One region of the Rhizobium sp. NPDC090279 genome, then DNA from elsewhere that is predicted to be linked to it. Evidence: predicted binding sites of a transcription regulator. Region 1 holds the regulator's gene; each other region holds the start of a gene.

The links. Region 1 encodes PhoB, which activates phosphate uptake and scavenging genes when phosphate is short. Its sites were predicted from a motif close to TGTCATNNANCTGTCAT; they were not measured.
Region 2: the regulator PhoB is predicted to act here: its motif matches at 6,115-6,131, upstream of ACIQWP_RS11340 (glycerophosphodiester phosphodiesterase).
Region 3: the regulator PhoB is predicted to act here: its motif matches at 5,771-5,787, upstream of ACIQWP_RS01550 (alkaline phosphatase).

Annotation. Positions count from the first base shown of each region.
Region 1 is NZ_JBIVYI010000003.1:422,927-433,287, reverse strand. It holds gene ACIQWP_RS10120 (DNA helicase) at 93-806, opposite strand; gene apaG (Co2+/Mg2+ efflux protein ApaG) at 1,422-1,814, shown strand; gene ACIQWP_RS10110 (Hsp33 family molecular chaperone) at 1,834-2,823, opposite strand; gene argF (ornithine carbamoyltransferase) at 2,981-3,898, opposite strand; gene ACIQWP_RS10100 (aspartate aminotransferase family protein) at 3,972-5,171, opposite strand; gene ACIQWP_RS10095 (GcrA family cell cycle regulator) at 5,597-6,133, shown strand; gene phoB (phosphate regulon transcriptional regulator PhoB) at 6,225-6,908, opposite strand; gene phoU (phosphate signaling complex protein PhoU) at 6,940-7,653, opposite strand; gene pstB (phosphate ABC transporter ATP-binding protein PstB) at 7,705-8,520, opposite strand; gene pstA (phosphate ABC transporter permease PstA) at 8,535-9,869, opposite strand; gene pstC (phosphate ABC transporter permease subunit PstC) at 9,866-10,361, opposite strand, start outside.
Region 2 is NZ_JBIVYI010000004.1:129,723-140,083, forward strand. It holds gene ACIQWP_RS11315 (MlaD family protein) at 1-818, opposite strand, end outside; gene ACIQWP_RS11320 (ABC transporter ATP-binding protein) at 828-1,691, opposite strand; gene ACIQWP_RS11325 (ABC transporter permease) at 1,704-2,864, opposite strand; gene ACIQWP_RS11330 (MFS transporter) at 3,015-4,232, opposite strand; gene ACIQWP_RS11335 (UDP-2,3-diacylglucosamine diphosphatase) at 4,400-5,206, opposite strand; gene ACIQWP_RS11340 (glycerophosphodiester phosphodiesterase) at 5,320-6,075, opposite strand; gene ACIQWP_RS11345 (NADP-dependent malic enzyme) at 6,336-8,612, shown strand; gene ACIQWP_RS11350 (hypothetical protein) at 8,757-9,509, shown strand; gene ACIQWP_RS11355 (ankyrin repeat domain-containing protein) at 9,558-10,361, opposite strand, start outside.
Region 3 is NZ_JBIVYI010000001.1:326,065-336,425, reverse strand. It holds gene ACIQWP_RS01575 (FecCD family ABC transporter permease) at 1-380, opposite strand, end outside; gene ACIQWP_RS01570 (ABC transporter substrate-binding protein) at 402-1,370, opposite strand; gene ACIQWP_RS01565 (ABC transporter permease) at 1,463-2,746, opposite strand; gene ACIQWP_RS01560 (ABC transporter ATP-binding protein) at 2,743-3,429, opposite strand; gene ACIQWP_RS01555 (hypothetical protein) at 3,435-3,899, opposite strand; gene ACIQWP_RS01550 (alkaline phosphatase) at 3,977-5,731, opposite strand; gene ACIQWP_RS01545 (Lrp/AsnC family transcriptional regulator) at 6,057-6,551, shown strand; gene ACIQWP_RS01540 (SAM-dependent methyltransferase) at 6,727-7,443, shown strand; gene ACIQWP_RS01535 (TerC family protein) at 7,617-8,600, shown strand; gene ACIQWP_RS01530 (hypothetical protein) at 8,673-8,984, shown strand; gene ACIQWP_RS01525 (exopolysaccharide biosynthesis protein) at 9,033-9,662, shown strand; gene ACIQWP_RS01520 (hypothetical protein) at 9,842-10,361, shown strand, end outside.

The DNA.
Region 1 (10,361 bases):
TCTCTCTGTTCTCTCGCAATTCCGGACGGAAAACCGCTACGCACTTTTCCTGGAATTGCTCTAGTCGGGCAATGACGGCACATGGCAGCTCGTCAGCTGGCGGCCTTGAATTGAACCTGGCCGTTGTTCAGGAAGACCATCTTGTCGAACAGCGACAGATCCAGCGGGTTCGGCAGACGAACATCCGAGAGATCGGGCACGGGTTTCAGCGCCGGATCATAGGAGCGATCAATCTGCGAGATGAAGACGACGATGACGCCTCTGGCGCGCGCAAACGCCTTCAACGTCTGAACCTGGATCATCAGCTCCGGCTTTTCCCGCTTCTGATCAAGCAACTGCAGAAAATCGACCACCGCCAGCGTGCCGCGCGACGCCTGTCCCAGCCTATCGACGATGTAGTCGGCGCTGATGGCGTCGGAATTGTCGAACTCGAACAGATCGGCAAATTCCGCATGATCGGCACCGATGGCCGGGAAACGGTCCAAAACGACCTTCTCCGTGTCTTCCAGCGTGAAGAAGACGCTGCGGTTGCCTGATTTCATGGCTTCGACGGCGAGCCTCAGGCTCATCAGCGTCTTGCCATGGCCGGGCCTTGCGCCAATCAGCACGAGATCGCCCGAGCTCAATCGCGAATACAGCTCGCTGACGGGAACGGCAGTCCTGGTCCTCGCCGCAAGCAAGCTCCAGCCTTGAAAACCTTCACCGGCCGCAATGCGATCCAGTGCGGCATGCAAGGGTATGTTCTGCTGGCGGGACAGCAGCCTCGCCTTGCGCTTCAAATGATAAACAGGGGCGGAAAGCCTCATCAAAACCTCCTATTGCGAGCAGTGACCGCAACCCCTCCTTATGCCAGGCGCTCAAACAGTCGGTTTGGATATCGACGACCCTGCATGAAATATACTTTCCCGAATGGAGGGGGGAGGCACGGGCCATGCCAGAATCAGATCATAGCCGAAATCCGCTTGCCGGGGAATCTCAGGCAAGACCTGCTTGAGGAACAATAGGAGAGGCACAGGGGTTATATGGCCTGGAGGTTTTCATGACCCGCGATCAGATCTGACGGTCGACCCCTGAAGTGAACCTTCAATTGCGGCAAGCCTATCTGTGCGCCGCGCGATCCGCTGACGGGCATTGTGGTAGACAAGACCAAATGACGAGCGGAACGAGATACTTTGAGGGCAAATCACTAATCTTTTTCATCAGCCATAATAGCTGAATTTCGGAACGCTTGATCTCCATGGGCGAGATTTCATCACACCGTTCCTTGACGGAACGGATCGGTTATAGGATACCGCTAAATATCCTGCACTTTGCGGGAGTAGTGGAAAGCGGATAATATGCCGCAGACTTGAAAATGCTGAAACGGCAATGGGGGCTTGAAGGAGCGCTCGGCGTTTCAGGGCAGTGGCAAGGTATCAGGCATGTATCGCGCCCTAACACGCGACATCGAGGTTGTAGTAGAGCCGTTCTATCTGGAGGAGCAATCCGATCCGGACGACGATCGCTATGTCTGGGGATACCGCATCGTTATTTCCAACCACTCGAAGGAAGCCGTGAAGCTGGTGACGCGCTATTGGCACATCACCGACATGAACGGCATCGTGGATGAAGTGACCGGCCCCGGTGTCGTCGGCGAGCAGCCGCATCTGAAACCCGGCGATATCTACGAATATTCCTCTGGCTGCCCACTGGACACGCCATCAGGCATGATGTTCGGCCATTACCAGATGGAGACGGACAAGGGGGAGCTCTTCCATGTCAAGATCCCCGCCTTTTCGCTGGATACGCCGAACCTGCTGCGCACGCTGAACTGAGCGCAGCAACTGGGCAGCGTCAGGCCACTTCTATCTCGGACACTTCGAAGCGATAGGTGGTCGAGCAGAATTCACAGGTCACGGCGATCTCACCATTGTCCTGGCTGGCCTCGACTTCCTCGGCCGTGAACCCCTTCAAGACGCCCTTCAGCTTGTCGCGCGAGCACGAACAGCGATCGTAGACGGCCTTCGGCTCATAGACGCGCACGCCGCGCTCGTGGAAGAGGCGATACAAAAGGCGCTCAGTGCCGACAAGCGGGTCCGTCAGTTCGTCGGCATCGATGGTTTCCACGAGGCTGCGGGCTTCCGCCCAGGCATCGTCCTCGGCATGATCGCGCACGCCGCTATCGCCGTCGCCGCCATGGAGATCGGGCTGACGCATGCGCTCGGGCGCCTCGGGAAGGAATTGAGCAATCAGGCCGCCGGCACGCCAGCGATGACGCGGCTTGCCATTCTCATCACGATCGAAGAGTTCGGCGGCGCCAAGACGCACGCGCGTCGGGATCTGCTCCGACTGGCGGAAATAGGTGCCGGCAATCTCCTCCAGCGACGCGCCGTCAAGCGCGACGATACCCTGATAGGGCTGGCTGAAGCGGCCCTGATCGATGGTGAAGGCGAGCACACCGTTGCCCAGCAGCTGTTCGGGCTCGGTCCGACCTTCGGCGACAGCCTTTGCCAGAGCCTCCTCATCGAAACGGGCATAGGCGCGGACATTTTCCGGCGTCGAGAAATCGGCGACCAGAAGATCAACGGGACCATCGCCCTTGGTCTGTACCGTGAACTTGCCTTCGAACTTCAGCGAGGTGCCGAGCAGCACGGTCAGGACAATAGCCTCGGCCAGTAGGCGCGCAACCGGCGTCGGATAGTCGTGCCGGGCAAGGATTGCATCCAACAACGGGCCAAGCTGCACGGCACGGCCGCGCACATCGAGACCCTCCACCTGGAAGGGCACAACGTGATCGTCACCGGCAAAATCGAACTGACCCAGCGAGGCTGCATTTTCGGCCATTGCTTTACTCCTGGAGCATGACGCCGAAAAGTGAGAGCGGTTTTCGGGCGACGTCATGCTCTATTTCTTCGATTCTAGACCGGATTCAGGTCTTAGGTCGCTTCGACCTAAGACCATCCGGCTCTAGGGCCCGCGCTCTCAAGCGCGGCTTCTATCCTCAGATTGCACCCAGGCACCAAGCAAGAATCGACTTCTGCGCATGAAGGCGGTTTTCCGCCTCATCGAAGACAACGGATTGCGGACCGTCGATCACCTCGTCCGTTACCTCCTCGCCGCGATGGGCGGGCAGGCAATGCATGAACAACGCGTCTTTGCCGGCCTGTGCCATCAAAGCCTTGTTGACCTGATAGGGCTGGAAGACGTTGTGACCGCGGGCCCGGTGCTCCTGATTCATGGAAACCCAGGTATCGGTTACCACGCAATCGACGCCGGCGACCGCACGGTCTGCATCATGCGAGAGCATGATTTCGGCGCCCTCGTTGCGGGCCCAGTTCAGATAGTGATCCTTGGGCTCGGAACCAAGGGGCACTGCCATATTCATGCGATAGCCGAAACGTGCGGCACCTTCGATCAGCGAATGCAGCACGTTATTGCCATCGCCGGTCCAGGCAACGGTCTTGCCTTTGATCGGGCCGCGATGCTCCTCGAAGGTCATGATATCGGCCATGATCTGGCAGGGATGCGTGTCGTCCGTCAGCGCGTTGATGACCGGAACGGTCGCGTGTTCCGCCAGCTCCAGCAGGCGCGAATGATCGGTTGTGCGGATCATGATCGCGTCGACATAGCGCGACAGCACCTTTGCCGTATCGCCGATCGTCTCGGCGCGGCCAAGCTGCATCTCGGTGCCGGACAGGAACAGCGTCTCGCCGCCCAGCTGGCGCATGCCGACGTCGAAGGAAACGCGGGTGCGGGTGGATGGCTTCTCGAAGATCATCGCCAGCATCTTGCCGGCGAGCGGCTTGTCGGCCGTGCCAGCCTTCAGCGCCTGCTTTCGCACGATGGCATCATCGATGATGCTGCGCAGATCGGCGGTGGGAACAGCAGAGAGGTCGAGAAAGTGTTTCGGAGAAGCCATGTCCTTACCTGTACTCCAGAAAAAACAATAACGCCCGCGTGGGGCAGGAACGCCCCGACTGCGGGCGTTGAGTTCAAGCCGATTTCTTGGTGCGGGCTGCGCGTGCGCGCTCGGCGGCACGCTCGAGGCGAGTAAGACCTTCGCGCGCTTCCTCAGCGGTCACCACGAGCGGCGGCAGCAGACGAATGACGTTGTCGCCGGCCAGAACGCCTAGCAGATGCTCGGCGCGAACCGCCTGCAGAAGCTCGGCCTGCGGAATTGCACTCTTGATGCCGAGCATGAGGCCTTCGCCGCGAACGTCCTCGATGATGTCGGGGAAGCGATCCTTGAGCGAGGCAAGTCCCTGACGGAAGATCAGGGCGATATCGCGGACATGCTGCAGGAAGCCTTCGGCGAGCACGATGTCGAGGACGGCATTGCCGACCGCCATGGCGAGCGGATTGCCGCCATAGGTCGAGCCGTGCGTGCCGGCCTTCATGCCCGAGGCGGCTTCCGCGGTGGCAAGGCATGCGCCGAGCGGGAAACCGCCGCCGATACCCTTGGCGACCGCCATGATGTCCGGCTTGATACCAGCCCATTCATGGGCGAAGAGCTTACCCGTGCGGCCGACGCCGCATTGTACTTCATCGAGAACCAGCAGCAGGCCGTGTTCGTCGCAGATCTCACGCAGGCCGCGCAGGAATTCGTTGGTCGCCGGGCGGATGCCGCCCTCGCCCTGCACAGGCTCGATCAGGATCGCGGCCGTCGCATCGGTGATGGCGGCACGCACGGCATCGAGATCGCCGAAAGGCACCTGATCGAAGCCCGGCGCCTTCGGGCCGAAGCCCTCGATATATTTTTCCTGACCGCCGGCGGCGATCGTCGCGATGGTGCGGCCATGGAAGGCGCCCTCGAAGGTGATGATGTGGAACTTTTCGGGATGTCCCTTGGCGAACTGATAGCGCCGCGCCGTCTTGATGGCGCATTCGAGCGCCTCGGCGCCTGAGTTGGTGAAAAACACCTTGTCGGCGAAGGTCACGTCCGTCAACCGCTTCGAAAGCTTCTCCTGACCGGGCACCTCGTAGAGGTTGGACAGATGCCACACCTTGTCGGCCTGCGCCTTCAGTTCCGCGACGAGATGGGGGTGCGCATGGCCGAGCGAATTAACCGCAACGCCGGCTGCGAAATCGAGGTAGCGTTCGCCGCTTTCCGTGATCAGCCAGACGCCTTCGCCTCGCTCGAACCGCAGCGGAGCACGCATGTAGGTGTCATAAAGCGGCGCGGTCTCGGCCATGGCCATATCTCCTCGATCACAACTTTAAGGACCGATCGCTTCCGTTTGATGAAACGGGTCCGAAAAAATCAAAAATGCCGCCTTGCGGCGGCCTGCGCACTATTGATGTTTTGCACCGCGATGTCAACAAAACTGCCGTTTTGGCAGGTGCGAGAAAGCGCTTGCGGGCAAAAGGGATAGGTTCGGCGGCGGCTATTGCAGAAATGCCACGCCGGGACAGCAAGTTGGGGAAAACCTCGAAATCGATTCCTCAAGATTCCCGCGACTCTTGTCACGGAGTCAGCCTCACACTAGGTTAAAAAGCAATTGCTAGACTGCATGCGGCGGAACTAGTCACCACAATTTTAGAGCGTTTCGCGCCTCGACCCCATACGAGGCAATGGTGAGGGATTCTGCCATCGGAAACGCGACAGCGGAGACAGGGCATGAATTGGACAGACGAACGCGTCGAGAAGCTGAAAAAGCTATGGTCCGAAGGGTTGAGCGCCAGCCAGATCGCTGCGCAGCTTGGTGGCGTGAGCCGTAACGCCGTCATCGGCAAGGTGCATCGCCTGAACCTTCCCGGCCGAGCGAAGGCGGGCGGCACGGCAACCGCAGCACGCACGCCGAAGCGCAGCGCCGCAGCTCCCCGCGCAGCGAGCTATGGAACGCGTGTTGCAACCCGCACCGTGGTCACCCGCCAGCAGGGCGCAACCATGCTGAGGGAAGAAGTCGAGATCGATGCCGTCAACGAGATCCAGTATCGCCCGGCCACCAATGTCGTCGTCCCGATCTCCCGGCGCCTCGGCCTGACGGAACTGACCGAGCGCACCTGCAAGTGGCCGGTCGGCGATCCCTTGAAGGACGATTTCCACTTCTGCGGCAACGAGAGCCCAGATGCATCGCCCTATTGCGGCTACCATCAGCGCCTGGCCTATCAGCCGGTGCATGAGCGGCGTCGGCCGGCGCAACCGCGCGGCTGAGATGCCCCATAATTGAGGTAAAGAAACGGGCCCTTTGGGGCCCGTTTTCTGTTTCCGCCGCTATGTTGAGTGCCTGATCGGGTATTCCCGCTCAGGCCTCCATGGAGTAGCCCGCGCCGCGAACGGTGCGGATGACATCCTGCATATTGGAGAAGTTGAGCGCCTTGCGCAGGCGGCCGACATGGACGTCGACAGTACGTTCGTCGACATAGATATCGTGTCCCCAAACGCCGTCGAGCAGCTGCGAACGCGAGAAGACACGGCCCGGCGAGGACATCAGGAATTCCAGCAGGCGGAATTCCGTCGGCCCCAACCGCACTTCGCGGCTCTTGCGGTGAACGCGATGGGTCTCGCGGTCGAGCTCGATATCGCCACAACGAAGCACCGTGGAGAGAACCTCCGGACGGGCGCGCCGCAGCATCGCCTTGACGCGAGCCATCAGCTCCGGCGTCGAGAACGGCTTGACGACGTAGTCGTCCGCGCCGGTGGAAAGACCACGCACGCGCTCGCTCTCCTCGCCGCGGGCCGTCAGCATGATGATCGGCAGCCGCTCCGTCTCCGGCCGCATACGCAGCCGGCGGCAGAGCTCGATGCCGGATACACCGGGGAGCATCCAGTCGAGGATCAGAAGGTCGGGGATGCGCTCCTGGAGACGCAGCTCGGCCTCATCGCCTCTGAGGATCGTATCGACCTCGAAGCCTTCGGCCTCGAGATTGTAGCGCAGCAGAACGCTGAGCGCTTCCTCGTCTTCTACAACAGCAACTCTCGGAACCATGCGCCTATGGTCTCCTTTCTTCGCTTCCAGATTATTCCGTCACTGCGCCGACGGTGTTGGCGGTATCGTCTTTCGGGCGCTCGCCTTCCGGCTGGGCACCGGTCGCCATGTAATAGATCGTCTCGGCGATGTTGGTGGCATGGTCGCCGATGCGCTCGATGTTCTTGGCGCAGAAGAGAAGATGCGTGCAGGTGGTGATGTTGCGCGGATCTTCCATCATGTAGGTCAGCATCTCGCGGAACAGCGAGGTGTACATCGCGTCGATTTCCTCGTCGCGTTCGCGGATCGACACGGCCTTGTCCGGCGAGCGGGTGGCGTAGACGTCGAGGACTTCTTTGAGCTGGCTCAGCGCCAGTTCGGACAGGTGTTCGATGCCGCGGGCGAGACGACGGGGAACACCGGTGCCCTGCACGGCGATGACGCGCTTGGCGGTGTTCTTGCCGAGATCGCCGACGCGCTCCAGATCGGAGGCGATGCGGATCGAGCCCATGATCTCGCGCAGGTCGGCCGCCATCGGCTGACGACGAGCGATGGTGACGATCGCCTTGTCGCCGACTTCGCGCTCGGCATGGTCGAGAACGACGTCGTCGGAGATGACCTTCTGGGCGAGGCCGGTATCGCTGTTGACCAGCGCGCGGACGCTGTCGCTGACCATCTGCTCGGCCAGACCGCCCATTTCAGCAATGCGGCGCGTCAGGAACTTCAGGTCTTCGTCATAGGCAGAGAGAATGTGAGTGGAGACCATTTTTCTATCCTCAAGGTAAACTGTGTGAAAGGAGCCGCGCGCCTGACATCATCAACCAAAACGGCCCATGATGTAATCCTGCGTGCGGAAATCGTCGGGATTGGTGAACATCTTATCGGTGTCGTTCTCCTCAACCAGATGGCCGAGATGGAACATTGCGGTGCGTTGCGAGACGCGGGCTGCCTGCTGCATGGAATGCGTCACGATGACGATCGTGAAATTTTCCCGCAGCTCATGGATAAGGTCTTCGACCTTGGCGGTTGCGATCGGATCGAGCGCCGAACAGGGCTCGTCCATCAGGATGACCTCGGGGCTGACGGCAACGGCGCGGGCGATGCACAGGCGCTGCTGCTGACCACCCGACAGGCTCGTGCCGGCATCGTGGAGGCGATCCCGGACTTCGCCCCAAAGGCCTGCCTTCTGCAGGCTGGTCTCGACGATATGATCGAGATCGGCCTTGGAGCGATGCAGGCCATGGATACGAGGCCCGTAGGCGACATTCTCGTAGATCGACTTCGGAAACGGATTGGGCTTCTGGAAGACCATGCCCACCCGAGCGCGCAATTCCACGACATCGATGCTGTTGTCGTAGACATCCCGATCGTCGAGCGTGATCTTGCCGGTAACCCGGCACGTCTCGATCGTATCGTTCATGCGGTTGAGGCAACGCAGGAAGGTAGACTTGCCGCAGCCGGACGGGCCGATGAGCGCCGTGACCGTGTTGGCGCGGATCTTCAGATTGACGTCGAAGAGCGCGCGCTTGTCGCCGTAAAAGACCGAAACGTCCTGGCCGATCATCTTGTAGGGGATCGTCATCATCTTCTTGGTCAATGCTCTTTCGCTTGCGGCTTCCGTCATCATGTTCATTTGATGGCCCTCCCCTACCAGCGCCGTTCGAAGCGGCGGCGCAGCAGGATGGCGCCGATATTCATCGCGACGAGGAAGAAGAGCAGGACGATGATGGCCCCCGACGTCCTTTCGACGAAGGCACGCTCGGCTTCGCTCGCCCACATGTAGATCTGCACCGGCAGCGCGGTCGAAGGATCGAGCGGCGATGCTGGATAGTTGGCGACGAAGGCGACCATGCCGATCAAGAGCAGCGGCGCCGTCTCGCCGAGCGCATGAGCAAGGCCGAGGATCGTGCCCGTCAGGATGCCGGGCATGGCGAGCGGCAGCACATGATGGAAGACCATCTGCATGCGCGACGCGCCGAGCCCGAGGGCGGCACTGCGGATCGACGGCGGCACGGCCCGCAGCGCCGAGCGGGTGGCGATGATGATCATCGGCAGCGTCATCAGGCTGAGCACCAGCCCGCCGACCAGCGAGGCCGAGCGCGGCAGACCCATCATGTTGATGAAGACCGAGAGGCCCAGCAGGCCGTAGACGATCGAGGGCACCGCGGCGAGGTTGTTGATGTTGACCTCGATCAGATCCGTCAGCCGGTTCTTCGGCGCGAACTCCTCCAGATAGATCGACGCCGCAACGCCGACCGGCAAGGCGAGCACGAGCACGGTCAGCATCAGATAGAGCGAGCCGATCAACGCGACACCGAGACCGGCGGCTTCGGGCCGGCTCGAATTGCCCGACACGAAGAGGCCGCTGTTGAAGGCCTTGTACAGCGCGCCGCTATCGCCGAGCTGCTTCATCCAGGCGACCTGCCGGTCGGATACCTTGCGGTCCTTTTCGTCGACGGTCAGATCGATCTGCCCCTTGTTGGCGGAATCGATGTTGGCGCTGGCGAGAAAAGTGACGTTCTGCGTCGTCCCCATGATCGAAGGGTTGGCGACGACCCTGTCGCGCAACGCGACCCTTGCCCCCTCCGATACCATCGCCGTCGCCTCGCGAACGAGCGCTCGGTTGGCCGGATCGATACCGAGCACCTTCACCAGCGCGTCGCGCACCAGAAGCGGATAGTTGGCTGCTATCAGCACCTGCGGATCGCTTATGCGCTTGCCTGCGGGGTCAATCACCTTCTCGGTGAATTCGATCGGCAAGGTGATCGAGGTCTGAACGAAGGCGGTATAGCCCGTGCGGACCACGGTCGAGACCAGGATGGCGAGGAAGACGAGGCCGAAGATGACGGCGGTGATGCCATAGGCACGAAAGCGGCGCTCGGCGGCATAGCGCCTGGCGATGCCGATATCGCGGCGCGCAAGCGTGCCCGGCGTCAGGCCGCGCGGCGTGTTCGGCGCAGAGGACGATACGACGTCGCTCATTCGTACTGCTCCCTGTAGCGGCGGACGATGTAGAGCGCATAGACGTTGAGGCACAGCGTCAGGCAGAACAGCGTGATGCCGAGCGCGAAGGCGACGAGCGTCTGTGGCGAGGTGAATTCCAGATCGCCGGTCAACTGGTTGACGATCTTCACGGTGACTGTCGTCATCGGCTCGAAGGGATCGAACTGCATGCGCGCGGCGACGCCTGCCGCCAGCACCACGATCATCGTTTCGCCGATCGCCCGCGACGCGGTCATCAGAAGCGCGCCGACAATGCCTGGAAGGGCTGCCGGCAGCAGTACGCGCTTGACCGTTTCGGAACGCGTGGCGCCGAGGCCGAGCGAGCCGTCGCGAAGCGAGCGTGGCACGGCCATGATGATATCGTCCGACAGCGACGAAACGTAAGGGATGAGCATCACGCCCATGACGAAGCCGGCCGTCAAGACGCTCTGCGCCTCGATGAAGCTTCGATAGTTTCCGGTCATCAGGCCA
Region 2 (10,361 bases), on a different contig from region 1:
GTGGTGTAGGTATCGGCCGTCTGCTTAAAGCTGGCGATCGTCGCCTTCAGATCGGTCGTGGCATCCGCCACATTCGCCGTGATCTTGTCGGCATTGGCGATGACGTCGTTGACCTTCTGGGCATCGACGGCGCGCACCAGTTTCTCAATTGCATCCAGCGTCGAATCGACACGGGCCGAGACGGTCTTGAACGTATCGGAAAGCTGCCCGACGCTTGCCAGGAACCTGTCGATATTGTCGGAATTGTCGGCGAGCGCCTTGGAGAATTTCTGCGCGTTGCGCACGGTGTCAGTCAAAGGTCCGCGGGAATCCGAAATGAACCCCTGAATGTCGCCGATCGTATCGTTGGCGCGGTTCAAAATCTTGTCAGCGGTCGTCAGCAGGTTCGTCACGCTCGACTGGTCGGCGAGCAGCACCGCTCGCTTGCCGGTGTCGATCGAGCGCTTCAGGATGTTTTCGTCGGCGTTGCGGCCGCCGGAAAGTTCGATATAGGCCGCGCCCGTCAGGCCCTGGATCTCAAGAATGGCCTTGGTAGACGTATAAACCGGCGCATCGGCACGTACCTGCGTGAAAGCCAGCGAATAGTTCGGGTCGTCGGCATCGATCGAGAGCCCTTGCACCGAGCCGACCTGAATGCCGTTGAAGCGAACCGGCGAGCCGACGCTCAAGCCGTTCGCCGAGCCGGGAATGCGCACGACGAGCTCGACCATCGGACCGCCGCGGCCATATTCCGCCATCCAGTAGACGAAACCGAAGGCGGCCGCGATAACAAGCAGCGTGAAGAACCCGACGATCGTATAATTGGCTTTGGTTTCCATTGTCTCCAGTCACTTCTCGCGGCTGTGGGCGCTTGCGCCTTTGTCGTCGTTGTGCCCTCTGATGTCCTCGCGCGGCACGATCGAGCGTGCGCGCTTGCCCCTGAAGTAGGATTGCACCCAGGGATCATCACAGGCGAGCATGTCCTCAACTGTCCCTTCCACCAATACCCGCTTCTGTCCGAGGACAGCAATACGGTCGCAGACGGAAAACAGGCTGTCGAGGTCGTGAGTCACCATATAAACGGTCAGGCCAAGCGTGTCGCGCAGCTTGGCGATCAGCTCGTCGAACTCCGAGGCGCCGATCGGATCAAGGCCCGAAGTCGGCTCGTCGAGGAAAACAAGGTCCGGATCGAGCGCAAGCGCCCTCGCGAGTGCCGCGCGCTTGATCATGCCGCCGGAAAGCTCGGAAGGATATTTGTCGGCGGCATCGGCCGCGAGCCCCACCATGCGGATCTTCATCAGCGCCAGCTCGTCCATCATTTCCTTGGGCAGGTCGAGATATTCCCGCATCGGCACCTGGATGTTTTCCTTGACCGTCAGCGAGGAAAACAGCGCGCCCTGCTGGAAGAGCACGCCAAGGCGCATGTCGAGCCGGTTGCGATCCTGCTCGTCGAGCTTGTCGTAATCTTCGCCGAGAATCTCGATCTTGCCCGAACGGCGCGGCAGAAGCCGCAGCACCGTGCGCAGCAGGACGGATTTGCCGGCGCCGGAAGCCCCGACGAAGCCGAGGATTTCGCCGCGATAGATATTGAGGTTCAGTTTATCGAGAACGATTTTCGATCCGAAACCGACCGTGACATCCCGTGCCGACAGAACGATATCCCGGCCGTGCTCATCTTTTTCCAACGGGATTTCCGAGTGAAGCGCGCTCATCCTTGCCGTCCCTCAGAAATCGATTGCTGCGTAGAACATGGCAAACAGCCCGTCCATCAGAATGACGACGAAGATCGACTTCACCACCGATGAAGTCACGTGCTGACCGAGAGACTCGGCGCTCCCTCCGACCTTCAATCCCTCGACGGCCGCCACGATGCCGATGACCAGTGCCATGAACGGCGCCTTGATCATGCCTGAAATGATCGTCGAAAGGCTAACGGCCTCATGCAGGCGCGAGATGAAGGTGGCAAACGTGATGCCGGAATATCCCCAGGACACCAAGGCAGCGCCGAAAAGCGCCGCGAAATTGGCAATGACCGTCAGCAAGGGCAAAGCAACCGTGAGCGCCACCAGCCGAGGGAAAATGAGGACGCCGATGGGATTCAGACCCATGACCTTCAGCGCGTCCACTTCCTCGCGCATCTTCATGGAGCCGATCTCGGCCGTAATCGCGCTGCCGGAACGGCCTGCGATCATGATCGCGGTCAGAAGCACGCCGATTTCGCGCAATTGCAGGATGCCGACGAGATCGACCACGAAGATTTCCGCGCCGAAATAGCGCAGCTGGAAAGCACCCTGCTGGGCGATGATCGCGCCGATCAGCGATGACATCAGCAGGATGATCGGAACCGCGCGCACCGCCATGTGGTCGATCTGATTGATGATCGAGGCCGGGGAAACACCGCTGCCGCGTCCGAACTTGAGCTGCGCGCCGCGCACGGCCGAGCCCAGAATATACATGGCGGCGACGAGATTGCCCCAGATCTCGTAGACGCTTTCGCCGATGGGCGCGAATACGCGCTCGGCCAATGATTTCCTCGGTTTTGCCGCTCCCGCCTCGTCGTCCGGATGCGCGTCGAATGCCGTCAGCAATTCATCGATATGTGGATTGGAGCCTTCGATCGTGACGTGGGCCCTGTGCGCCTCCTGACTTTCCTTCAGCCGGCGGATCAGCAGCGCGCCCGCCGTGTCGACGTCCGAAAGGCCGGAAAGATCGATCACGACCTCGCCGCCGGAGCTGCGCTTGGACAGCTGCTCGATCTGCCGCAGCACGCCGTGCACATTGGCGCTGCGCCAATTACCCTCCAGCCGATAGCGATGGCCTGCGCCCTCGGGCGCATCATCGATCTTCGGTGCATCGGACCTTTGTTCGGCTGCTTTCAAACTCATGCGTCTTTCAAATCTGGCACAACATACGCCGACTCGGTGAGCCCGCATGGCCGATGCTTCATACACCGACTATGCATGGAATCTCCATCTCGCGCCGGCGCCAACATATGTCACGGCTTTTTGATATCCAAATGAATTTGTTGCACCGCGTTAGGATATGCCGTGAGCGCCCCCACCGATGGCCGGCTTTCTGGCCTGCAGCCCAAAAGCGAAAACAACCATGGCAAGCCCGAAAGCAGCGATGCCGGCCATGACATAGTAACTCGCAAGGTCAAGCCAGGCATAGAGATAGCCGGACGCCAGCGTCATCAGCCCCAAGAACATGCCGTTGTAGAAATAATAGGCGCCCTGGGCCGATGATTCCTGCGCTTCATGGACAGATGCAACGATGCGCCGCTGAACGCCGGTATGGACGCAGGCATAGGTGCAGGAATGAAAACACTGCAGCACGAGATAGCCGAAAAAACCGAAATTGATCGGAAACAGGACCCAGCGCAGAATGCACATGGTCGAACCGAAAAAGATCAGCGTCCATGCGCTGAACCGCCTGCTCAGTTTTTTCGACAGGAAGAAGACCATCACCTCGGCCGCAACGCCGATGCTCCAGAGGACGGCGATCTCGGCGCCGGAAAAACCCAGCTTGTGCCAGTAGATGGACGCGAAGGTATAGAGCATCGCATGGCTCGATTGCTGTATCGACACCCCGATCATGGTGATGAGCAATTGCGGGGAGCGCAAATTTCCGGTCGGCGGTTGCAGGTTGATCGGCTGGTTGCGGCGGCGCGTCGGCCCGATGCGGGGAGCAAACAAGCCCATCAGCGTCGTAAGGATGAACCCCCCTACCATCACAGGCAGTACGGTGGTTCCGCCCCACATGCCGATCAGTTGGCCGCCGAGAAGGGTCGAGAGGATGAATGTGATCGATCCCCAGACCCGCATGGAACCGTAGTCGAAGCCCCAGCGGCGTACGCCCGACATGGCGATCGATTCAACCACCGGCACGTAGGGCGCATAGGTGGCGCCCTGGATGCCGTAGACCAGAAGCACGGGCCAGAAGTCGCTGGTCCAGTAGAGTGCGATCGCCGTCAGAAGCGACGTAGCACCCGACCATAGCAATACATCGGCACGCTCCGTCATGTGATCGGCCAGCACCGCGATGATGGGGGTCACGAGGACGCGCACGACCATGGGAATGGCGATCACGAGGCCGATCTCGTGATCGTTGAAATTCAGCCCCGCCAACCAGACGGGAAAGAACGGTACGGCAATGCCGTTGACGAACAACGGGGCGCAATAGGACAAGGCGGCGCGCAAACGGAAATAGGGAGGCGCACCCTCGCCCTGGAAGGACTTGATCGCGGGAATCATGACAGACCTGAAGGGGAACTTATTTGTCCCTATCATGCTATCGAGAATACGACTATGGCGAGAAATGGCCAAAACCGTAACGTTTCGGAAAAATCCGAAGATACAGCCGCTCCGCAGCGATCAATAATTATGACAGCCGATTATCAAGTCCGTGAGGAGGCGCCGGATCACGCCGCCTGAACCCCGAACGGCCGCGGCAATTCCCCGACCGGAGAATCGACGGGCTGCACATCGAGAATAGTCCGCCAGGTGATCAGCTCGAACGTGCCGTCCTCATGCTCGGCGATGGCCGTGCAGCTCTCCACCCAGTCGCCGGTATTGATGTAGCGGACGCCGTCGAGATCCTCGATCACCGCATGGTGGATGTGGCCGCAGATGACGCCGTCTGCATCGTTGCGCCTGGCTTCCTCGGCGACGACACGCTGGAATTCGCCGATGAAGTTGACGGCGTGCTTGACCTGCAGCTTTGCCCAGGCCGAGAAGGACCAATAGGGCATGTTCAGGCGGCGGCGCACGGCGGCAAGACCGATATTGATCAGTATGGCCATGTCATAGGCCCAATCGCCGAGATAGGCGAGCAGGCGGGCGTTGCGGACGACGACATCGAATTCGTCGCCATGCAGGATCAGATACTTCTTGCCGTCGGCCGTTTCGTGAATGGCGCGCTGCGCCACCTCGATGCCGCCGAAGTGCATGCCCGGGAAATCGCGCAGGAATTCGTCGTGATTGCCGGGAATATAGACGATGCGTGTGCCCTTGCGCGCCTTGCGCAGCAACTTCTGGACGACATCATTACAATCCTGCGGCCAGTACCAGTTCCGCTTGAGACGCCAGCCATCGACAATATCGCCGACCAGGAAGATCGTATCGGCGTCATGGTGACGGAGAAAGTCGAGCAGAAAGTCCGCCTTGGCGGCTTTCGAGCCCAAGTGTACATCAGAAATGAACAGCGTTCGGAATCGGCGGGTGTCCATGTTTTCATTCACGAACCTTAACGTCCGTGCCCTATCTACCTTGGCTATTCCAAAACCAGACTCGTGTTTCAGGAAGATGACAAACCCTGTGTCTGCCGGCTTATCCAGCACGATCACCCGCGCTTGGCGGCGATCGCCAGATCCGGACGGTCGCTAGTAAAACTGGCGACACCAAGGCGAAACATGGCCCGCGCCGCCTCGCCCGTATGCGCCGCCCACCCATGCACCGTCACTCCATTCTTGCGAAAGAGCTCCATGAGCTCGTCATCGAGCGCATCGGCGCGTATTGCAATCTCGCGCACGCCTGAGCTGCGCAGCGCTGTGATGATCCCACTCCAGCCGAGTTGCCCGGCCGCCTGAGGCGAGCAGAGGAAGATAAAGCCGAGCAGGTCGCCGACATTCAGGCCGTGTTCACCGAGCGCTGCCGCGAATGCTGCGAGACGCGGCAAGGAAAAGCTCGTCACCATCGTGCGCGTCAGCATGCCGGTCGCCGCCAGCTCGTCGACGATGCGCCGCTCCATGCCCTCATATGGCGTCCCATCCGCCCTTGTCTTGATCTCCAGCCGGAGGTCGACGGCAGAGGGGCCAAAGATATCGATGGTCTCCATGAGCGTCGGAATCGTTTCACCGCCGCTTCCGATCACGACATGGCGCATCAGCTCGCCGTAGCTGAAATCGGCGATAGCGCCCTTGCCGTCAGTCATCCGGTCGATCAGAGCGTCATGATGCACGACGAGCTTGCCGTCCCGTGTCTGATGGATGTCGAATTCGACGAGATCGACATCGAGCTTGGCGGTCTGCGAAAAGGCGAGCCTGGTGTTCTCAGGCCACAAATGAGCACCACCGCGATGGGAAGCAATCAGAGTCATCCGGGAAATCTCCGCACGCGCTCTTCATAGGTCGGCGCGATGAATGCCTGATGACGCGGCCGCGACCACTCCGGGCCGAGGGAGGGCCATCGAGCGACCCTTGCAAAAAAGGCAATTCAGTTTTGCCACGACAAAACGCGGCCCGACGTCAATTGCATACTGTGAACGTGAAGCGATTGATGTATGCAGAAGACTCAAAGCGCAGGCAGGAATGGAGACGCGAGTTGGATACGAACGACACTTCGAAGGCAGCCAAGAACATGGCGAGCGGAGATCTCGACGAACAGGCGCTTTATTTCCATCGCTACCCCCGCCCCGGCAAGCTGGAAATTCAGGCGACAAAACCCCTAGGCAACCAGCGCGATCTGGCGCTCGCTTATTCCCCCGGCGTCGCGGCTCCTTGCATCGCCATCCGCGACAATCCTGAGATGGCTGCCGACTACACGTCCCGCGCCAATCTCGTTGCGGTGATTTCCAACGGTTCCGCCGTACTCGGCCTCGGCAATATCGGCCCGCTCGCCTCCAAGCCGGTCATGGAAGGCAAGGCCGTTCTCTTCAAGAAATTTGCCGGCATCGACGTTTTCGACATCGAAATCGCGGCACCCACCGTCGATGAGATGGTCAATACGATTTCTGCGCTCGAGCCGACCTTCGGCGGCATCAATCTCGAAGACATCAAGGCGCCGGAATGCTTCGACGTCGAACGCCGCCTGCGCGAGCAGATGGAAATCCCTGTTTTCCACGACGACCAGCACGGCACCGCCATCATCGTTGCAGCAGCCATCCTCAACGGCCTGGAACTGGCCGGCAAGAAGATCGAAGCCGTCAAGATCGTCGCTTCCGGCGCCGGCGCGGCAGCGCTTGCCTGCCTCAACCTGCTCGTCACGCTCGGCGCCAGGCGCGAAAACATCTGGGTCCACGACATCGAAGGCCTGGTCTACAAGGACCGCAACGTCCTGATGGACGAATGGAAGTCCGTCTACGCCCAGGACAGCGACAAGCGTGTGCTGGCCGAATCCATTCCGGGCGCGGATGTCTTCCTCGGCCTCTCTGCCGCCGGCGTGCTGAAGCCCGAACTTCTCGAGCAGATGGCGGAAAAGCCGCTGATCATGGCGCTTGCCAATCCGACGCCGGAAATCATGCCGGATCTCGCCCGCGCCGCGCGCCCTGACGCGATGATCTGCACCGGCCGCTCGGATTTCCCGAACCAGGTGAACAACGTCCTCTGCTTCCCCTATATCTTCCGCGGCGCGCTCGATTGCGGCGCAAAGACGATCAATGAAGAGATGAAGATGGCAGCCGTGCGCGCCATCGCCTCGCTCGCCCGCGAAGAGCCTTCCGATGTCGCCGCCCGCGCCTATTCGGGCGAAACGCCCATCTTCGGGCCGAACTACCTGATCCCTTCGCCGTTCGATCCGCGCCTCATCCTGCGGATTGCGCCGGCCGTGGCGAAGGCTGCCGCCGACAGCGGCGTGGCGCTGCGTCCGATCAAGGATTTCGACGGCTACATGGACGAGCTCAACCGCTTCGTCTTCCGCTCCGGCTTCATCATGAAGCCGATCTTTGCAGCCGCAAAGATCGCGGAACGCAAGCGTGTCGTCTTCTCCGAAGGCGAAGATGAGCGCGTGCTGCGCGCCGCCCAGGTCCTCCTTGAGGAAGGCACCGCCGTCCCGATCCTGATCGGCCGCCCCTCCGTCATCGAGACGCGCCTGAAGCGCTACGGCCTGAAGATCCGCCCGCATACCGATTTCGCCGTCATCAATCCGGAAGACGATCCGCGCTTCCGCGAATATGTCGAGCTCTATTTCTCGCTCGTCGGCCGCGCCGGCGTCATCCCGGAGGCTGCCCGCACGATCGTCCGTACCAACACGACCGTCATCGGCGCGCTGGCTCTGAAACGCGGCGAAGCCGATGCACTCATCTGCGGTTTGGAAGGACGTTACGAGCGCCATTTGCGTATCGTTCGCCAGATCATCGGCAAGCGGCCCGACGTTCGTGATTTCTCGGCACTGAGCCTGCTCATCTCGCAGCGTGGCGCGACCTTCTACGCCGATACCTACGTGACGTTTAATCCGACCGCCGAGGAAGTCGCGGAATCGACCTGGCTGGCTGCCGAGGAAATCAAGCGCTTCGGCATCGAGCCGCGTGCCGCCCTCGTCTCGCATTCCAACTTCGGCTCACGGGAGTCGGAAAGCGCCACGAAGATGCGCGACGCGCTGGCTCTCGTCCGCAAGGCAGCACCGGAACTGGAAGTCGATGGCGAAATGCACGGCGACAGCGCCATCTCCGAAAGCCTGCGGCGGCACGTCATGCCGGATAGTACGCTATCAGGTGAAGCGAATCTGCTCGTCTTCCCGAACCTCGACGCCGCCAACATCACGCTCGGCGTGGTCAAGACGATGACCGACAGCCTGCATGTCGGCCCGATCCTGCTCGGCACGGCGCTTCCGGCCCACATTCTCTCGCCTTCGGTCACCTCCCGCGGCGTGGTCAACATGGCGGCTCTTGCCGTCGTCGAGGCGTCGGAAATCGCTTAATCCTCTGCCTCGCAGCCGTCGTCTGGCGGCTGCGAGCCTCAATTTCGTAAAAATCCTCTCGAAATCCATGCATTTTGATGGATACGTTGTTAAGCCAGACGGTATAGGCTTCAGCTAGATCGAACCGCTTTCGAGAGCAGAACCGTGAACCGCGGCACCAAACACGCTTCCATTGCCTTGCTGTCTCTGCTGACAGCCACACCGGCCCTGGCACAGACAGACCTATGCGACGAGCTGCGCGGCCGCTACGTTGATATCAACGAAGTGATCGGCGCCAGCGAGGAAACGCGCCAGCTCTCACGCGCCATCGTGCAGCAGAACCTGATGATCCGCCGGACGATGAGCGATCTGCGCAACCAGGGCTGCGTCGAAGACAGCAGCATGGTGATCTTCGGGCAGGATAATCAGGGCGTCTGTGACGACATGCGGCAATCGATCGATCAGATGCGGCACGATCTTTCCCTGTTGATGGATCAACGCGAACAAAGTGTCGGTCGCGTCGATGCCGTTTCGATGCAGCGCAGGCAACTGCTGGATACCATGCAGCGCAACGGCTGCAGCCTGCCGGCTTCGGCAACACCGGATGTCGTGATCGACACCCGCACGAAGCTGGATGCCTATGCGCCGCAGGAGCAATCTCTGGCTCAGCCGGAAAGCTCCATTACCGTCATCGAAACGCCGAGGCTTCAGAAGGATTCCAGCCTGCAACAAAGGCAGGCTGCGCCGGCAGCAACGCCAAAGGTGACGCAAGCCCAGCCCCCGCAGTTTCCGCCAGATCGTCCTTACGATCCCTCGGCCCATAAGGTGCGCCAGGTCGGGCCGCAATTCCTCGCGACCGACCAAGGCAGCATCGACCTCAAGCATCCGAAAGAGACCGGTCCGCAGCCGACGCAATAGGGCGGCCAGACGTTCCCGACGTCCGCCTGACCGCCCCATCTGTTGTTTTCAGGCCGTTGCCGACTGGCGCAGCAGCGAGAGGATGGCCTCTTCACCCGCTTCCTGCGCGAGATCGCGATACGATCTTCCGGCTGCATCTCTCACCGAGCGATCCGCACCATGCTCCAGCAGGAAGCGCACCGCCTCGATCCGCCGATTGACAATGGCGAAGCCGAGCGGCGTCATCCAATCGCGATCGGAGCTGGGCTGTCCGTGCGGGCGAAAGTCGCCGAAACGAATATTGAGCTGCGTTGGGTGGCTGTCGAGGAGATCAGCCAATTGTTCCACTTGACCGAAGGCAGCGGCGGCAAAGATATCCAGCGGATAGGCCTTGAGGAAATCGACCATTTCCTGTTTGCCGTTATATTCGGCCCAACCGATTGCCGGTGCGTGAAAATGCGGGTCGCGAATGGTCGTATCGGCCCCGTGCTCGATCAGCAGCCTCGCCATCTCGATATGACCGTGAAGCGCCGCCTCATGCAGCGGGGTGCGGCTGGTCACAGCATTGACGTCGAGACCGACGCTCAGCATTCGGCGGACACGCCCAAGAGCATTAGCACCGGCCGCGTCGTGAAGCATGGCCGGATGGGTCCGTCGCATCGCCTTTGGAATATCAAGGTCGTTCGCAAGTAGTTTTATGTGTTCGACTGATATCACTTGATCTTCAGATACGTCGCCAGTTGTGAGCTGGATATATACTCGATCCTCCGGCTTCAGGCGAACGGCCACTGCTCCTTTCTGAACAAGATATAACACTAGGTCATTGTCATTACCCAGCCGGGCCCATTCATAGGGCGTCCTGCCATTGACCGT
Region 3 (10,361 bases), on a different contig from region 1:
GTCAGGCCGCCCGCAAGACCGACGAAGGGATAGTAGGCGGATGAGAGCCAGGGCAGGAAGACAAAACAGCAGACGATCGGCGTGACCGCGCCGGCGGTGACGCCGGTAATTCCGGGGTCGGCGAGCGGATTTCGCGTCAATGTCTGCAGGAGATAGCCGGAGACGGCAAGTCCGGCGCCGGCAACGGCTGCAGCAAGGCTTCGTGGCAGGCGCAGCGTCCAGACAAGGATGGAGTTTACCTTGCCGTCCGGCTCAAGGAGGGCGCGGCCGGCGTCCGCAATCGTCAAGACCTTCGCGCCGGGCAGCAGGCCGGCTAGGACTACCAGCATGGTCACGGCAACAAGGAGTGCGATCACCGCCAGTGATCTGCGCGCATCCATTGTGGCCACGGCCCGAAGCATTTACTTCTGAATGTCGGCTGGAATGATCTTCGCGGCTTCCGCCCTCACATCGACGGCCGGAAAAGCATCTGGGTAGAGATAATGCGCGGCTTCACGCAACACGATCTCGCGGGCGATCGGACCGTTGGTCTCGACCCACTGGTCGCCGACATAGAAAACCCTCTTGTTCTTGACTGCGGTCAGTTCCTGCCAGATCGGGTTGTTCTCATGTGGACGATCCGGGCCGGAGTCGTAGATGAACAGGACTTCGGGGTCTTTCTCCAGCATGGTCTCTAGGCTCAAATCGATGCCGAAGGGGCCGCCGGGTGTTTTTGGTCCGGCAATATTGTCACCGCCGATGGCGGCAACAATCGAGGCTGAGGTGTTTTCCGTATGAAAGGCGAAGGGCGTCTCGCCGCCCCACATGATCGCAAAACGAGGATGTGCATTCTTTGGCGCCTTGGCGGCGATCTCATCAAGGTGCTTGTGGAAGTCGGCGTTGAGTTGCAGGCCACGCTCGGGCTTGCCGAGAATCTTCGAGAATTCCGCGATTTCCTTATCGCTCTCGGTCAAGAGCTCCATGTTGTAGGCAAGATAGGGCGCGATCTTCTCAAGCTGCGGCGCGTTGCCGACCGTATAACGGCGGATCGCGACGATGAGATCGGGCTTGGCCTGCGACAGCAGTTCGAGATTGGGCTTGGCGCGCTGGCCGATCTGCGCCATCTGCGAGGTCAAGCCGAGGAGAAAGTCCGGCTGCCGGCCCGCCGTCATATAGGTGCTCGCGACCGGCTTGATGCCAAGAGCAAGCGCGACGTCATCGGCAAAATAGGAGATCGCGGCAATCCGCTTCGGCTGTACAGGCACCTCGACCTTGACGCCACGGTCATCCGTCACCGAGACGGTTTTCGCGTCCTCCGCCGCGGCAGTACCGGCAACCAGCAAGGCGAGCAGGCCGAACATCGACGCGAGTTTACCTACATTGTTCGCCATCACGAGATCCTCCGTCAGATGCGCGAGATGGCTTTAGTCAATAAAGAAGAGTTTTGCAATCCAGTTTCGGTTCGACTTTTACGGGTACCGCGTCAGGCGCGAAGCGCCGCGGCCGGACTGGAACGCAGGGCGCTGATCGCCGGAACGATGGAGATGATCGCCGCGACGGCTGCAAAGCCTCCGACGAGCCATAGATCCCCGATAGTAAAGCCGACAGGCAGGCGCACCGCCGTCGACGCGGCAAGCCGCGCGGAGATCGTCAGCGCCGCCAGATAGCCGAACGCAATGCCGAGCGCGATGCCGGCGGCAAACAGAATGAAGAGCTCGCCCCAGACAAGCGCAACGATCGAGCGGACCGGCGTGCCGAGCGCCCGCAATGCACCGATCTGCCTACGCCTGGAGCCGACATGCATGATCGTCACCAGCGCGATCGCGGCGATCACGATCGCCTGCGTTCCCAGCGCAATCGCCAGCAGGAGACTGCGGACATCGCCGAGCGTAGCGTAGAGTCTGGTCAGCACCTCCGCCGGAAAGACGCCGAGCGTCGTACCTGTGCGGTATTCCTGGCGCAAGCGATAGGCATCGGCAATCGTTTTCGGCTTGACGAGTACGGCCGGAACGCCGGGCGTCTGCGCGTCGAAATGTTCATCGATCGGGGCATCCGCATCGACGTGGCCATGCTCGTGTTCATGGTCTTCTTGATGATCCGGTTCCGGACTGCCTGCGCCATGCGCACCGGCCTCGTCGCCATCATGGTCGTGATGGTCTTCGCCATGCATACCGTGCAACTGCCAGACGGCGCGGATCGGCACCAGGATCGCGCGATCCCAAGCCGTGCCCGTCGGCGCCATGCGACCACTGACCTTGTAGGCAATGGTCGTGTGAGTTTCGCCACCGGTTTCGGCCGTGCCGTGCATCGGCTTGATTTCCGCGCCCGCCGACAAGGCGACATCGGAACCGACCACCGCTTCGCCGAGGCGCGCAAACATGGCGCCCTGCGACAGCGACGGCGAGAGGGAGGAGATCAGCCCGGTCGTCGTGCCGACAATCGGGTGCCCATAGGCGGAATCGCCGAAGCCGACGGGGGCGGCCAGTTCAACGCGCGGATCGCTGGTAAGGCGGGCAAGGACGGCACCGTCCATCAACGGCAGCGGCGCCGGCTGCAGGAAGACGGCTGAAAGCGCCAACTGGGTTTCGCTGCCGGCAGCGCCAACAAGCAGATCGAATTTTTCGGCGGCGCGCGCACTGCCGAGGCGAACAGCGCGCTCCTGCAACGTAACCGTCACGCTCAAGGCAACCGACAGGGCAATCAGCACCGCGACGGCAAGCGCCCCGCTCCAGAAACGCCTGAGGTCGGCAAGGATGAAAGTGATCATTGCGCGGCAACCTCTTGGCTGTCTTCTTCGATGCGTCCGCTCGCCAGATTGATGCGGCGGCCAAGCCGCTCCGCAAGCGCGATATCATGTGTCACAACAACGAGCGTCGTCCCTTCTTCTGCTGCCAGCTGCAGCAGAAGTTCCGCAACCTCATTGCCCGCCTGACGATCGAGGCTAGCAGTCGGTTCGTCGGCGACGACGACGCCGGGACGAGACAGCAACGCTCGGGCAACGGCGACGCGCTGCATCTCGCCGCGCGACAGGGTCTCGATTTTCTGCTGCGGGCGCGCAATGCCGGTCACGGATAACAGGTGGAGCGCGCGTTCCCGCTCGTCGGGCGTGAGACGTCGCGTCAGTTTGACAGGAAGTATGACGTTCTCGAAGGCGGACAGACCGGGAAAGAGGTGGAAATCCTGCATGACAAGGCCGATGTTGCGCGCCCGAAAGGCATCACGCCGGCCGGAGGAAAGATGGGTAATTTCGGTGCCGCTCCAGGAGATGCTGCCGCGCGTCACCTTCTCAAGGCCGGTAACGGCGTTGACGAAGGTGCTCTTGCCGGAACCGGATGCACCGGTGATCGCAAGACTGCCACCCGCCGGCAGATGAAAGCGCTCAATGGCGAGCACGGGCTGAGCCAAGCCCGGAAACTGCATTTCAAGACTGGAAACATCAAGAGCGAGCATAGCGATCAGACAGTCCTGAACGACGCGTCCCGAAGACGCAATTGGCTGATGAAACCGGTTTCAGGGTCTGTCCACGAGCCGAACTCCAGCACGCCCCGCGCCGTGATGGGCGCATTGAACTGCACGAAGGTCTGCTTGCCGGAGAGATAGACAACCATGATATTGTCGGGCCAGTCCGCATCGGAAGAGCAGAAGGGGCAAAGCGACATCGGGATCTCAGTCAGAACGAAGAAGGCGGCCTCCGCCTTCAACGGCGGTGCCATGAAGCCGTTGATGGCGACATCCTTGCCGTTCAACTGTTTCACCTTGTCGGAAAATTCGAGACCGAGCGGGCCGAAGCTCTTGTAGAGTTCGCCGAAGCCGAGTTTTTCGGCGGCGTTCGCCCGCATCGCGATACCCATGATCGGCATGGCCGCGGCAGCGGCCAGAAAGCTCCGGCGATTGATTGTGGCGATCTTGTTCTTCGACATCGCATACCCCCATAAGAGATGGAGAAAGACAGGCGGCTTTGATACTGCCTGTCCATGTTCACAGGGCTTGTGACGACTTACATCTTTTCGGCGCCGAGCGCGAAGGTGTCGGCCAGCACACGGTAGACGTCGCTCTGTTCCATGTAACCGCGGAAGCCTTCGGCACCGGGGCCTGCCGCCTGCAGCACGATGTCGTCTACGGCGTGAACGCCGCTGTCTTCGTCCTTCGGAAGGTTGCCCTGTACGAAGACGGCGCCGGGCACGTCCTTATAGGCTTCGTTGGCTACATATTCCTTCTTCTCGTTCTGGATCGCCGGAACGAAAGGACCATCGAGCTTCGGACGGAAGGTCTCGTAGTGGTCAGGACCGTTGTTAGCGGCTATGAACAGGCGGCGGGAAACGTCGACGCGATCCGGATAGCCATCGCCATCCTTGTCCTCGTAGTTCGGGAAGCCGGCGGCCGCATAGGTGCCGACCTTCTCGCGCATTTCTGTGCCCGGCTTGTTGTCGTCAACCGTGCCGATGATCGAAACGCCATGCGTATGGTCACCGGTGACGACGATCAGCGTGTCCGGGTTCTTGGCCTGGAATTCGCGGGCAACGGCAACGGCCTTGTCGAACTCGATCGTGTCGACCAGAGCGCGATCCCAATCCAGCGGATGGCTCATCTTGTCGATCGATGCGGCCTCGACCATCAGGAAGAAGCCTTCCGGGTTCTTGGCGAGCTTGTCGAGCGCTACCTTGGTCATGTCGACCAGGCCCGGCTGGTTCGGGAATTTTTCGACGGTGCCTTTCTTGAGGAATTCGCGATCGAGCGTGACGTCGAGATTACCGGTGTGGAAGAGGCCGAGTAGCTTGTCCTGGTTCGAGCCGGCGGCTGCCGCCAGTTCGTTCTTGTCGGTGGCAACAGCGTAACCGGCATCCTTGAAGAGTGTGATGTAGTCCTTGTCATCCTTGCGCTTCGAGCCGGGCACGCTCTTGGCCAGGAAGTAGGCCGAGCCGCCGCCGAGCAGGACATCCGGCTTGACGTCGTACATCATGCCGACGATGTCGGCCTTGTCCGCACGCTTGCGCGTATGGGAGACCAGTGCGGCCGGCGTCGCATCCTCGACTTCGGAGGTGGTCACGATGCCGAGAGACTTCTTGCCGGTGCGGCGAAGCGCCTCGCCGATCGTTTCGACCTTCGGATCGTCGAGGCTCGCCGGCGTGCGGTCGGCATAGACGCCGAGTGCGTTCACGGCGGACTTGTGACCGGTCATGTAGGCCGACATAGTATTGGCGCTATCGGTCGCGATGGCAGAGGTCGAGGACGTGCCGATGAAAGCGACTGGCGGAATATCGTCCATGGCGAGGCGGCCATTGGCTTTGCCTTCCGTCATACCCTTGGACATGATGCGGGCGCCGGTGCGATGAGCAACGGAAAGGCCATCGCCGAGCAGGAAGATGATGTTCTTGGCCTTCGGCGTAGCCGACGTGGCGTAAACGTCCCAGTTGACCGACTTTTTCTCGTCGCCGGCCGAAACCTCGACCTTGTACTGGCCGGCCTTCGCGAGCTTGACGCCGCGCAGGATCAGAGCAGATCCGAGAACCTTGTCCTCGGCACCCTTTTCCTCGGCGACGAAATCAGCGGCCTTGCCGAAAACCGCGTCATAGCTTTCGCCGTTGACCGTGACCTTCACGTCTTCCGGCTTTACGACCTTGCTGAACTCCACCTTGAAATCGAAAGGCGAGCCCGCGAGCACCGTTGCCCGGTCCAGCGGATAGACGGTTGCAGCATTGGCGGCCCCACCCAATACGGTTGCCGACACCATAGAAAGAAGAAGTTTACGCATTTTATACCCCCTGCGTTGGTTGCTTCCCTCTCCCCACTTATAAAAGCCAGATGACAATCACGTAAAAAGGAGTCAACTTTCTGCAACCGTGAATTCAGAAGCGACAATCAATAAGGAAGCCTGATTGTATGTGCGACATCTAAAAAGGTGGCGCGAACACGGGTGGCGGCACGATCTTTTTCCGTTTCATTATGCCGAAGGGCGTCAAACGTCGCCGAACTCGATCGCGCAAGATATGGCCGGAAACTCCGTTAGCCAACTTGTAATTCTCATGAGAAATGGCAAGCTTGTACAAGCTTCGTGAGGATTTTGAGAGTTTTGCGCAATGGATGAACAGCTCGACAAATTGGATCTGCGACTGCTGGAGGAGCTCCAGAAGGACGGCAGATTGACGAACAACGAGCTCGGCGAGCGCATCGCGCTGTCTCCGTCGCAGTGCTCGCGCCGACGCACGAGGCTGGAGGCGGAAGGCTATATTCGCAGCTACCAGGCCAATCTCGACCGGCAGAAGCTGGGGCTGGACATGCTGGTGGTCATTTCCGTGACGCTTGCCACCCACAACAGGGACAATGCCCGCCGGTTTTCGCAGCTCATCAATGGTCTGCCGGAGGTGCTGGAAGCCTATGCGCTGACGGGCGAAATGGATTACCACCTGAAGGTAGCAACCCGCGGGCTCGCGGGCCTTTCGAGATTCGTCAACGACGTGCTGCTGCCGCACGAATCTGTACAGCATGTGAAGACGTCGATCGTGCTTGACACGCTCAAGACCTTCGAGGGATTTCCCGTACCGACTTCACACAGCTGGCACGGCGACCGGTAAACGGCTGCCTCGCCCGGTTCCAGATCTCCCAAAGGCCCGGTTCGGGTGGCTGCCGACGATAAAGCTGTGATTAGCGCAGTCCATCAAGGACAGAGGGCGGGTGAAGCACTTACTTTGCGGCTATGCTCGCTTCCGACAATTCGGAAGAGTATATCTCCAGCGAGGACGGGTTTGCATGACATATGTGGACGTACAGGCGCGGCACCTCGAAGGTTTTGTCGAGACACTTCTAAAGTGTAATCATCTCTATCACCCGAACAGCGACTCCATTGCTTTGCTCAATGCTGTCAATAGCCGGCGACAGATCGAGATATTCGATTATGGTCGCTCGGCCGATGCTTTCACCCGCGCGTTCGGAATGCGAAATTCTCTGAAGTGCCTGCGAGCGCTTTCCAGCCTCGGAGGGACTATCCACCAATATGAAAGGGTGTGCGATCTCGGCTGCGGCTCCGGCGCTTTCAGTCTCGCCTTTGCCTATCTGGCCGACAATCCCGATCTCGAGCTTCGAGGCCTGGACGCCTCGGAAAGTCAGCTTCTGCTGAGCCGGGAACTCATGTCGACTGCCGGACTTCCCGGGCGCTTTGCCTTCGAACGACGAAACCTGCCGGCGCAGATCGGCTATCTCCCCGATCTGACCATTGCCTCCTACTGGTTTTGTGAAAACGACTACGTGATTACCAATCCCGCATTGTTTGATCTCATGGTCGGCCGCGAGATGCTGATCGTCGACTATGAAAAGATCATCGAGCGCATTGCTATTTGCCTTCCAAGAGGATTCCGCATCTTGGCGCGAAACAGCGCCCTTGTCGAAATCCCCGTCGCACTTACCAATTTCGTCGCCCAGGAATGGGCAAGCGTCTACAGCATTCACATCAGCCGGACGGCAGATTAGACGGGCGCGCAAAATTGCCGCTCTTTCGCAAAGTGGTCGCGGGCCCCTTGAAACACAAACTGTCGCTTCCCAGCTATAGGCCAACCCGCTGGTCCGGGCCCCTCTGGTGAGAGCCGTCGGCGTTCTCGCGATGTCGGACCTTTCCGACACCGCGCCGACAGAGGTTTTCCGTCATGGAAACGTCTTTGCTCTTCGTCGAGTGGCTGGGAAAGCCGCTCTGGATGTGGGCGAGCTTCCTTGCGCTCGTCATTGCCATCCTCTCCTTCGATCTTGGCGTCCTGCATAAGGAAAACAAGGAAATCGGCGTCGGCGAGAGCATCAAGCTCTCCGTGCTCTATATCACGCTCGGTCTCGCCTTCGGCGGCTGGGTATGGTGGTATCTCGGCGCCGATTCCGGCCTTGCCTATATGACGGGCTTCGTCGTCGAAAAGACGCTGGCCCTCGACAATGTCTTCGTCATCGCCCTTATCTTCGCCTTCTTCGCCGTACCTCGCCTCTATCAGCACCGCGTGCTGTTCTGGGGCATTCTCGGCGTCATCGTGCTGCGCGCGATCATGATCGGCGTCGGCGCGACGCTGGTGGCCGAATTCTCCTGGCTTCTCTACGTCTTCGCGGCCTTCCTCATCATCACCGGCATCAAGATGCTGGTCGTGAAGGATACGGAACCGGACGTGTCGAAAAATCCGCTCGTCCGCTTCATGCGCAGCCGTTTCAACGTCACCGATCACCATCACGGCGAGCGCTTCTTCGTCAAGCAGCCGCATCCGCGGAACGGCAAGATGGTCTGGTTCATCACGCCGCTCTTCATGGCGCTCGTGCTGATCGAAGTGGCCGACGTGATCTTTGCCGTGGATTCGGTTCCCGCGATCTTCGCGATCACGACCGACCCGTTCATCGTCTACACGTCGAATATCTTCGCGATCCTGGGTCTGCGTGCCCTCTACTTTGCGCTGGCGGCGATGATTCACCGCTTCCAGTATCTGAAGCCGGCTCTCGCCATCGTGCTCGTCTTCATCGGTTCGAAGATCTTCGTCGCCGATATGCTCGGCCTGGAAAAATTCCCGGCTGCCCTCTCGCTGGGCATCACCTTCGCCATCATCGCAAGCGGCGTCGGCTGGAGCCTGCTGAAAACCCGCGACAAGGCCGAAAGCGCCTGACGCCGTGAGGTGCCCGCACTTTGTGGGCACCTCCCTCCCCCGCTTCAAACAGATTTCCGACAAGGTACAAATATGATCTCCAATCTCCTCGCAGCCCTTTTTGCAACCTTCGCCCTTGGTCCGCTTCAAGCCGAGATCGAGCGGCATGCCGTTGCTGCCGGCCAGCCGGTCGAGACCGTCAGGCAGTCGCAGGCATGTCTTTCGTCAGAGGTCCCGGCGCTGGCGAAACGCGCATCGGAAGACACGTTCTGGACGATCTCCACCGTCATCGGCCTGTCGACCGGCTGGAGCAGCCCCGCCGACCTGCTCGACAAGAGCAATCCGGCCTGCGCAACCGTCATCAAGCTCATCCAAGGAAAGGGCGAAGGTGCCGATGAAGCCTGAAGCTCTATCCAGGCAGACCGGTTCAGCAGCCGTGTCCGGTGAAATCGGATGACGCAACAGACAGCCGGCTCGGCTCGGCAAAATGACAGGGCATCCGCTCGCCTGCACGATCTCGCCAAGTTGGCCCATGAACAGGGCGGCATTTCCATCGGCGAGGTGCTCTCAGGCCTCGGGCATACCAGCATGGCCTTTACCATCCTCTTTCTCGCACTGCCCGCCCTGATCCCGATACCCGGACCATTCGGCGTCGTGTTCGGCAGTGCGCTCGCCCTGGTGGCGGTGCAGATCGCGGTGGGCCGCCGGTCGATATGGCTGCCGGCCTTTCTCAGCGGGCGCAGGCTTTCGCCCTCCGTCGTGGAACTCATCGTGCGTTACAGCGCGCCGATCCTCGCGAGGATCGAAGCCATCGTTCGCCCGGGCCGCCTGGCAATTTTCACCGGCGGCACCATGCAATGGCTTTTGTCCTTTCCGATCTTCCTGCTGGCGGTGGCCATTGTCCTGCCGATCCCGCTCGGCAACTATATGCCGGTCTTTGCTCTGGTTGCGATCTCGGTCGCCTTGATGGCAAGAGACGGATTGCTGATCCTGGCGGCGCTGTTCTTCTCCGCGCTGGCTTTCGTCGCGACGGCCGGTCTCATTCAGGTGGCCTTTGCCGGTTTGAATGCAATCGGCGCGTGAGCGCGCCATGGGATAAGGAGGCGCGCTGTGATTTCGCTTTGCGGCCAGTTGCCGCGCCTGCCCGCAAGAGCATTTCAGGCCTTGCCAACGACGGCAGGCCTGCCATCTATGCCCAAGGCGCACCGGCAAGCCATAAGGTTTCGGCTCGTAAAATCAGTCCGCGCGGAGGATTCCATCGCATGCCATCAAAGTCCCCGTCTTTCGTCCGCATGATCGCCCTCGGCAGTTCAGTCGCCATTGCGCTCGGCGCGCAGACGACGATGGCGCAGGAGATGTCGGCTGCCTCTCAGTGGCCCGATACGCCGACGTCGCGTCTCGAGGCGCTCGCGATCCTGCAGACCTTGAATGCCGATCTCCTCAGCAATGCCAGCGCCACGCTGACGCTCGACCGCTGGTGCGCCGCGCACAGGCTGGCGCCGGAAGGCGCGAAGATCGTTGCCCAGCGCGTACGCGGTCAGGACAAGCCGGCCGATGCTTCCATCCGGAAACTGCTGGCGGTCGGGCCTGACGAACCCGTCGCCTATCGCCGTGTTCGCCTCGCCTGCGGCGATCGCATCCTGTCGGAGGCGGATAACTGGTACGTGCCGGCAAAGCTCACAACCGAGATGAACACGGCGCTCGATACCAGCGATGTCGCCTTCGGCCGCGCCGTTCAGGCCTTGAATTTCACTCGCACGAACCTCTCGGCAAAACTGCTTT